Regions from separate parts of the Lactobacillus sp. PV012 genome, predicted to be linked through region 2. Evidence: riboswitches for the same ligand, from Rfam matches in the RefSeq annotation. Region 2 holds a riboswitch; the other holds the start of a gene.
The links. Region 2 has a riboswitch for lysine ahead of FP433_RS00855 (ABC transporter permease subunit). Riboswitches for the same ligand answer to the same signal wherever they lie in the genome.
Positions count from the first base shown of each region.

Region 1 (4,285 bases), 410 kb from region 2:
TTGGACTGCTTCTTCAGCATCTTCTTTTTTGGTACCAATCATTAAAGAAATTTGGGAAGAACCTTTATTAATCATGCGTGGATAAATATGCTTTTTGGCAAGATTATGAAGAATTTGAGCACTAATTTGAGGTTGATGCTTCATTCCTTCTCCAACAACCATTAAAATTGCATAATCATCAATCCATTCTAAATGATCAGGATTGACAGTTGCTTGAATTTCATTACATAGTTGGTCAATAAGTTGATCGTTTAAAAAATTTCGATTAAAGACAATCGTAATATCATCAATTCCAGAAGGCATATGTTCATAAGAAATATTATGTTTTGAAAGAATTTGTAAAATCCGTAAGGTAAAACCAGCTTCTTTATTAAGTAAATACTTATGTAAATAAAGAGCAGAGAAATGTTTTTGACTCACAACACCAGTAATTGTTTGCTCTGGCTTAAAATCTTTTTCAGGTACGATCATGGTTCCTGGATTATCAGGCTCATTAGTATTTTTAACATTGATTTTAATTCCGCCCTCAATTGCTGGAATTAAAGCTTCATCATGAAATACGGAGAAGCCAGCATAAGAAAGTTCTCGTAATTCACGATAAGTCATTTTTTTAATAGATTGTGGGTGAGGAATTAGATTAGGATTAGCAGAGAAAATTCCGTTAACATCAGTAAAGTTTTCATAAAGATCTGCATTAAAGCCTCTAGCTAAAATAGCCCCAGTAATATCTGAACCGCCACGAGAAAAAGTAGCAATATTTCCAGAGGGGGTAATTCCAAAAAATCCGGGAAAAACAATATATTCATTAGGAGTTAAATGAATTTTTTCTAAATTAGTATAAGTTTCCGGGCTAACTAAAGCATCATTGGGTTCGCCAGTTACAATTAAACCAGCTTCTTTTGGATCAAGGAAGCGTGCTTTAAGACCATTTTTTTGTAATATTTTGGCAATTAGCATCGCATTTAATCTTTCACCGTGCGCTTTAAAGTTTGCCATTAAATATTCTTCATTTGGGTAGACTTTGGTTGGTAGTGAAAGTAAATATTGCTTGATTTCTGTTAGGTCTGCATCAGCTAAATTAAAGTAGTGAGCTATTTCCTGATAACGGGAAAATATCTTTCTTTGAATTTCAGTTAGATCATCTTTTCTTAAAGTTAAATTAGCATATTTAATTAATAAATCAGTTACTTTGATATCATCACTTGATCTTTTGCCAGGAGCTGAGACAACGATTACTTGTCTTTGAGGATCACTTTTAATAATATTTAAAGCTTGATCAATCTTAGAGCCACTTGCTAAAGAGCTTCCTCCAAACTTAATTACTTTCATTTGCATTTCCTTCTTTCATAAATGGATAGATGAATTAATTATGTTAAAATTAAACTTTTAAATTAACTGAATTTTAACATAGATTAATATATCTGCAAGAATAATTAAAAAAAGTGGTAAACTACTTGATTGTTAATTAATAAAAGTATAGAATCTAAGTAAATCGAAGAGGTGCAACTGACAAGAGTACTAGTTATGAGCTGGGCAGAAGTTTTGACTAACTAGGAAAGGGGAAGTTGCCGAAGCAGATAAAAGCCAACTTATCTGCTGGGTCGTAGTTGAAGAAGCTGCGAACTGTCGCGAAAGATTCGCGGAGCGCTGTCGATCAATTTGATTAATGATTTTTAGTTAATCCTTTGTTTGCACCCTCTGCAAGCAAAGGATTTTTGTTTTTCCAAGCGCTTCTACCGCAAAGATGATAGGAGAATTAAAATGAATTTACAAGTTAACAAAAATGATGTCAATGCAGAAAATCATTTAATGATTGGTGGTGTAGACACACTCGCCTTAGCACACAAGTATGGCACACCATTGGTTGTTTATGATGTAAGTAAGATTCGTAACCAAATCCGTGCTTTTAAGAAAGTATTTGATCAAGAAAAAGTAAACTATGCAGTTAGCTATGCTAGTAAAGCCTTTGCGGCAAAAGCAATTTATGAAGTGGTTGATCAAGAAGGCGCTTATGCGGATGTAGTTTCAGCTGGAGAACTTTATACAGCCTACCAAGCAGGATTTCCAATGGAGAAACTTAGTTTTCATGGGAACAATAAATCCCGTTTTGAACTTGAGATGGCAGTAGAGCATGGCGTTGGGAAAATCATAATTGATAATTTTCATGAAATTGAACTTTTAAGTGATATTTTGGCAGAAAAGAATAGCAAAATAGATGTAATGTTAAGAATCACGCCAGGAATTTCTGCTCATACTCATGAATATGACCAAACAGGTCAAGAAGACAGTAAATTTGGTTTTGATTTAAAATCAGGCCAAGCCGAAGAAGCTCTAGTAAAAGTATTAAATAATCCTCGAATGAATATGCTAGGCATTCATGCTCATATTGGTTCCCAAATCTTTGAAGTAGAAGGATTTAAAATGGCTGCCCGTAAGTTAGTAGAGGTCGCAAAGCAATGGTACGAAAAATACCATTATGAAACGCAGATTTTGAATGTAGGTGGGGGATTTGGAATTAGATATGTAGAAAATGATCATCCCTTGGCACCAGAAGAATTTGTAAAAGTAATTGTTCAAACTATTAAACAAGAAACTGAAAAGGCTGATTTGAAGATGCCAGAAATTAATATTGAACCTGGTCGTTCAATTGTTGGACCAGCTGCAATCAATCTTTATACAGTTGGTAGCAGTAAAAAAGTTTCTGGTTATCAACCTTATATTACTGTTGATGGAGGGATGGGAGATAATATTCGTCCAGCTTTATATCAAGCAGATTATGATACAGTATTAGCAAATAATCCTTTTAAAGAAGTTACCCAAGAAGTTAGAATTGCGGGTAAATATTGTGAATCAGGTGATCTTTTAGCAAGTAACCAACCATTACCGGATGTAAAAGCAGGGGATATCTTAGCTATGTTAAATACAGGAGCTTATGGATACTCGATGGCTTCAAATTATAATCGTAATCCTCGACCAGCAGTAGTCTTTGTAGAAAATGGTCAGGATAAATTAGTAGTAAAAAGAGAAAGCTTAGCCGACTTAGTTCACTTAGATGAATCATATATAAATTAGTGGAGGAATTGACTTATGGCAGAACTAAATGCAGAAGAAATCATTAATTTTATTGGTAACGCACCAAAGAAGACACCTATTAAAGTTTATTTAAAAGGAAATTTAGATAAAGTAGAATTTCCAAAGGATATTCAAAATTTCACTGAAAGTCATAGCGGAACAATTTTTGGAGAATGGGAAGTAGTAAAAAAATTTTTAAAAGATAACCAAGATTTAATTACTGATTATCATATAGAAAATGTTGCTCGTAATTCCGCTGTTCCTTTACTTAATTTAAAAGAAATTGATGCTCGAATTGAACCAGGTGCTTTAATTCGTGATCAAGTAGTAATTGGCAAAAATGCAGTTATTATGATGGGAGCCATTATTAATATAGGTGCAGAAATTGGTGAAGGCAGTATGATTGATATGGGAGCAGTCCTTGGAGGACGAGCAATTGTCGGTAAAAATTCTCATATTGGGGCTGGAGCAGTTTTGGCAGGAGTAATTGAACCAGCTAGTGCCAAACCAGTTGTAGTGGAAGATGATGTTTTAATTGGAGCAAATGCGGTAGTAATTGAAGGAGTACACATTGGAAAGGGAGCGGTAGTAGCTGCGGGTGCAATTGTTACCAAAGATGTGGAACCTTATACAGTAGTTGCCGGAGTACCAGCACGTTTCATTAAAAAAGTTGATGATCAGACATCCAGTAAAACAGGATTAGAAGAAGATTTAAGGAAGCTATAAGGATGAGTATCTTAACTGAAAATGAACTAATTAGTATTAGAAGAAAATTACATCAAATTCCAGAATTAGCTTTAAAAGAATTCAAAACTCAGGCTTTATTAATAGAAGAAATTAGAAAATTAAACCAAGAATACCTCGAAATAATGGTTCCTGAGAGTTTGCCAACTGCTATTTTAGTAAAAGTAAAAGGAAAAGCTCCTCGCAAAAATATTGGCTATCGCGCTGATATGGATGCTTTACCTGTGACTGAACAGACAAATTTACCTTATTCTTCTAAAACTCCCAATGTTATGCATGCATGTGGGCATGATATTCATATGACAGTAGCTTTAGGGATCTTAAGTTATTTTAGTGAAAATCAACCACAAGATAATTTGATCTTCTTTTTCCAACCTGCTGAAGAAAGTGAAAGTGGAGCTAAGAGAGCTTACGAAGCAGGAATTTTTACAAATAATTTTCAAGTTGATGAATTTTATGGCTTACATGA
Region 1 covers NZ_CP041983.1:591,332-595,616, forward strand. The annotation lists gene FP433_RS02990 (aspartate kinase) at 1-1,329, opposite strand, end outside; lysine riboswitch at 1,489-1,658, shown strand; gene lysA (diaminopimelate decarboxylase) at 1,762-3,072, shown strand; gene dapD (2,3,4,5-tetrahydropyridine-2,6-dicarboxylate N-acetyltransferase) at 3,088-3,798, shown strand; gene FP433_RS03005 (N-acetyldiaminopimelate deacetylase) at 3,801-4,285, shown strand, end outside.
Region 1: linked by a shared signal. The riboswitch ahead of lysA (diaminopimelate decarboxylase) and the one ahead of FP433_RS00855 (ABC transporter permease subunit) in region 2 are both predicted to bind lysine.

Region 2 (4,285 bases):
TTAAGTAAATTACTGAAATAATGAAGTAAGTTTGGAAGAACTCGAAGGTTTGACTTGCGACTGTAGTTCCGACAAAGAATAATTCAGAAACAGAAATAATACTTAAAACAGAAGTATCTTTAATATTTACAATAAATTCGTTAGTAATTGATGGTAAACAATTTTTAATAGCTTGAGGTAAAATAATATGCCACATTTGTTGATTATGGCTCATTCCCAAAGCACTAGCTGCTTCAAATTGACCTTTAGGAGTAGCATTAATCCCACCACGGATAACTTCAGCTAAGTAAGCTCCGGTATTAATAGAAACAATAATTAAGGCAGCTAAGGTACGGTTAATATTTAAATGCCAGAGTTGGGCAATTCCATAGTAAATTACAGCTGCTTGAACCATCATTGGAGTTCCTCTGAAGATTTCAATATAAGCAGCTAAAATCCAATCGATAATCTGTAAACCAAACTTCTTGCCTTTTGAACGAGGAGTAGGAATAGTACGAACAACACCAACTAATAAACCAATGAAGAAACCGACAATGGTACCAACTAAGGCTAAAAGTAAGGTCATACCAACCCCACTCAAAATCATGGAGCCGTAGCGACGCATAATTGAAACAAACCAGTTTTCCTTCTTGGAGTTTGCTTGAGGTTGTTCTTTGACAGCAGTAGCCATTAATTGGTCACGCTTTTTTTGAGAAATGCCTGCTAATACTTGATTTACTTCATTTAAAAGCTTGGTGTTACCTTTTTTAACACCAATACTTGTAATTGAGTCATTCTTATCAATGTTAAAGCCAGACATTTTATTTAAATTAACCGCAACAATATTTGGATTAACTGTTTTGTAAGATTGATATTCAATATCTTCAGCTACATATCCATCAATAGTACCAGATTGGAGACTTTGACGCATAGCAGAGAAACTACGCATAGCAGGTTCACGTTTTGCACCTTTTAATTGCTTAATTAAGTCATAGTGCAAGGTACCCTGTTGGGCAGTAATCTTTGCATTTTTAAAATCTTTTAAACTAGTGGCTTTGGCATATTTACTGTCTTTGTTAGTAATAACCACAAAAGTACTTTTACGGTAAGGCTCAGAGAAGTTAATCGCTTTTCTTCTAGCAGCTGTAGGGGTCATTCCAGCAATAATTAAGTCAATCTTGCCAGATGTTAAAGCAGGTAACAATCCATCCCATTCAGTTTTTTCAACAACTACTTTACGATGGAGTTTTTTACCAATAATTTTAGCAATTTGAACATCGTAACCATTAGCGTATTGCTTAGAGCCGTCAATTGGAACAGCTCCATTTTCATCGGTAGTTTGTGTCCAGTTGTATGGTGGGTAATTTGCTTCCATTCCGATTTTTAGAACCGGATTAGCAGCTTGTACTTTTTGATGACTAGTATTTAAACCAATCACCAAAGTTAAAACTAAAGCTAGAAAGGCTGATAGCCATTTTAATTTTGACTTCACTTTGAAAATCCTCCAAAAATTAAGCCAACACAATAAAAGCATAATAAAACCTCGCTGTTACAAAACAACGAGGTGAAAAATCATCAGTATTTAAACCAAATCAGATAGCGCTCCCTGAAGCTAAGCCAGGACAGTCTACAAGATATTCTCTTGTAGCCCAACTAATTATTAACACGACTCAATAACTAATTTCGGCAAATATCCTAAAAGAAATCTTCTTTGCTAGTCGTGAGCTCTTAAATCTTTCGTGATATTTGCAACCTCTATTGTATTGGAGATTATTTAACTGTGCCAAATAATAACGGATTTTTTAACTTTTGTCAAATCCATGGGAAGTTTTGATTTCTTTTTTCTTAATATCTGAGATAAAAGGATTACCTGCAACGATATAACGTAACTTTTTATTAGCCCATTCAGGATCAGATTGATTAATACCAACTCGGGGTAAAGCGAGGATTTTTTCAATGGGACGCTTAGAGGTTAGATCAATAGTAAAAGGAGATTCTTCTAAGGAAGCAAGATCCCACTTACGGCTATGGATGCCAAAAGCCTGCATTAATTTTCCTGGGCCATTAGTGACTAAGGCACCATTTTTGCCATTACGATTTTTAATCATTGTTGTAAGTCCAGCAGTTGGTTCAATTGCTCGTACTAAAACTCCTTGGGGATTATCCTTTTCTTGGGTAGCTACATCAAAGAAAAAATATTGGCGTTGGGAATAAATATATAGATGTCCTCCTGGACAATATAAGCCTTCATTTGCTTGACTGCGTCTGCCATTATATGAATGGGCAGCGCGATCTTTGGGCCCTAGGTAGGCTTCAGTTTCAACTATTGTGCCAGCTAAAGTTTCTTGGCCATTATCAAAAGAAAGAGTACGACCTAGTAGGTCTTGAGCAATTTCTTCGGTTGGACGATTGGTAAAAAACTCACTATAATTCAAAGTAAACAGTCCTTTCAATACTGAGATGATTAGATTAATTAATGGAAAGAAAAATGAGTGAAATTAAAGTAGTTAGAATTTATGATAAAAATCAGCCAAGCGGTTATCGAATTTTGGTAGATCGACTTTGGCCTCGAGGAATGAGCAAAGTGCGGGCAAAATTAGATTTATGGGATAAGGAAATTGCCCCTAGCAGTGAATTGCGTAAGTGGTTCAATCATCAAGATGAACGTTGGGAAGAGTTTTATAAAAAGTATAAATTAGAGTTAAAGAAAAATCCCCACTTTCAGGAATTTACTGAACTTGTAACTGAAAAATTAGCAGCTGGGGATGTTCTTTTCTTATATGGTGCAAAAAATCTTAAGCATAATCAAGCAATTGCTTTGAAAAAAATAATACTAGAAAATAAGGTTAATGATGACGATTAGCTGGACGCAAGTAGTGAAAAATAATTGTTCCACCCACTGTTGAAAAAACGATTAGCGCAAAGATGCTATCTGGGACTTTAAAATTAAGTGGGGGAAGGGAAACCAAAAGCTTAAGGGCAATAATTGTAATTAAAAGATAGGCCATGGTTTGGAGTTCAGGAATAATTTTCATTAATTTAATAATGATTTCTGCGACACCACGCATGCATAAGATTCCAATCATTCCTCCAATTAAAACAACCACAGGATTATTAGACATTGCTAAAGCCGCTAAAACAGAATCAATTGAAAAAACAATATCCATTGATTCAATTGAAATCACAGTTCGCCAGAAAAGTGATAAGTGATGTTTATGTTTGCCACTTGCAAGTAATTTCTCTTTTTCCTTTTTTTCAAGAGCTGCTTCTTTTTGGGCGGTTTCTTTAGGATGTTTAAGTTCATAAAAATATTTATAAACTAAATATAGAAGGTAAAGGCCTCCAAGTAATTTAATTTCCCAAAAGTGGATTAAATATGTTCCCACACCAATAACGATAAAGCGGAAAAGATAAGCACCCCAAAGGCCATAAATAAGGGACTTTCTTTGCTGCTCTTCATTAGGAAGTGCTTGAGTTTGAGCAGCAAGGACAACCGCATTATCTACTGAAAGAAGACATTCCATTAAAATTAAAGTTAAAATCATTAGCCAGTCGCGTCCACTGGTTAGGACATGAGCCCAGTTATTTCCATCAAAAAAAGGCTGATAGAGATGTAAAATTTGCATTTTGGTGTCCTTTCTTTAATTAGTACAGAAATAATTTTAGAGCAAGTTGTTCCTTGACTCAATCTGAAATTAAAGAATTTTCTTAAAAGTAGAAGATCTTTCTAAAGAAAAAAGCTGTAAATTGTTGTAAGATTATTGATAAAGAAAATGTCTAAGGAGTTTCTATGAACGAATTTTATATACTTTGTGATCTTGCTGTAATTGTTTATACGATCTATAGCTGGTACTGGCAAGCGATGATTGAAACCAGGGCAAAATATCGTTATTCAGGTATTGTCTGGGTAATAATTATTTTAATTATCGGTTATAGCTTTAATTATTTTGCTCAACCAACTTTGATTACTAATGTATTTATAGCAGCGATTATTACGATGAGTGTAATTGATGGCTTTTCGGGTTTTGCAAAAAAAAGATTAGTAACAGCTGGCTATTTTAAACGTACTTTAAAGTATAGTGAGATTGCTCAAATTACTTTAATTAGTGTACCAACAATTGGGAAACCAAGTGTAATGGCAATTTTTCAAACTAAAACGCGCCAAGCATATTCCCTTCGCTTTAATAAGGGAGTTGAAGAAATTATTGGTATTTTGCGTCATTATGTAGAACCAGGAACTAGAATTGAAGTAAGGCAAATAATGTAAAAACATCCCTCTTGAAAAAGGGATGTTTTTTCATAGGAT
Region 2 covers NZ_CP041983.1:183,850-188,134, forward strand. The annotation lists gene FP433_RS00855 (ABC transporter permease subunit) at 1-1,471, opposite strand, end outside; lysine riboswitch at 1,569-1,745, opposite strand; gene FP433_RS00860 (DNA-3-methyladenine glycosylase) at 1,782-2,414, opposite strand; gene FP433_RS00865 (DUF488 domain-containing protein) at 2,468-2,842, shown strand; gene FP433_RS00870 (TerC family protein) at 2,826-3,605, opposite strand; gene FP433_RS00875 (hypothetical protein) at 3,770-4,246, shown strand; gene cls (cardiolipin synthase) at 4,277-4,285, opposite strand, start outside.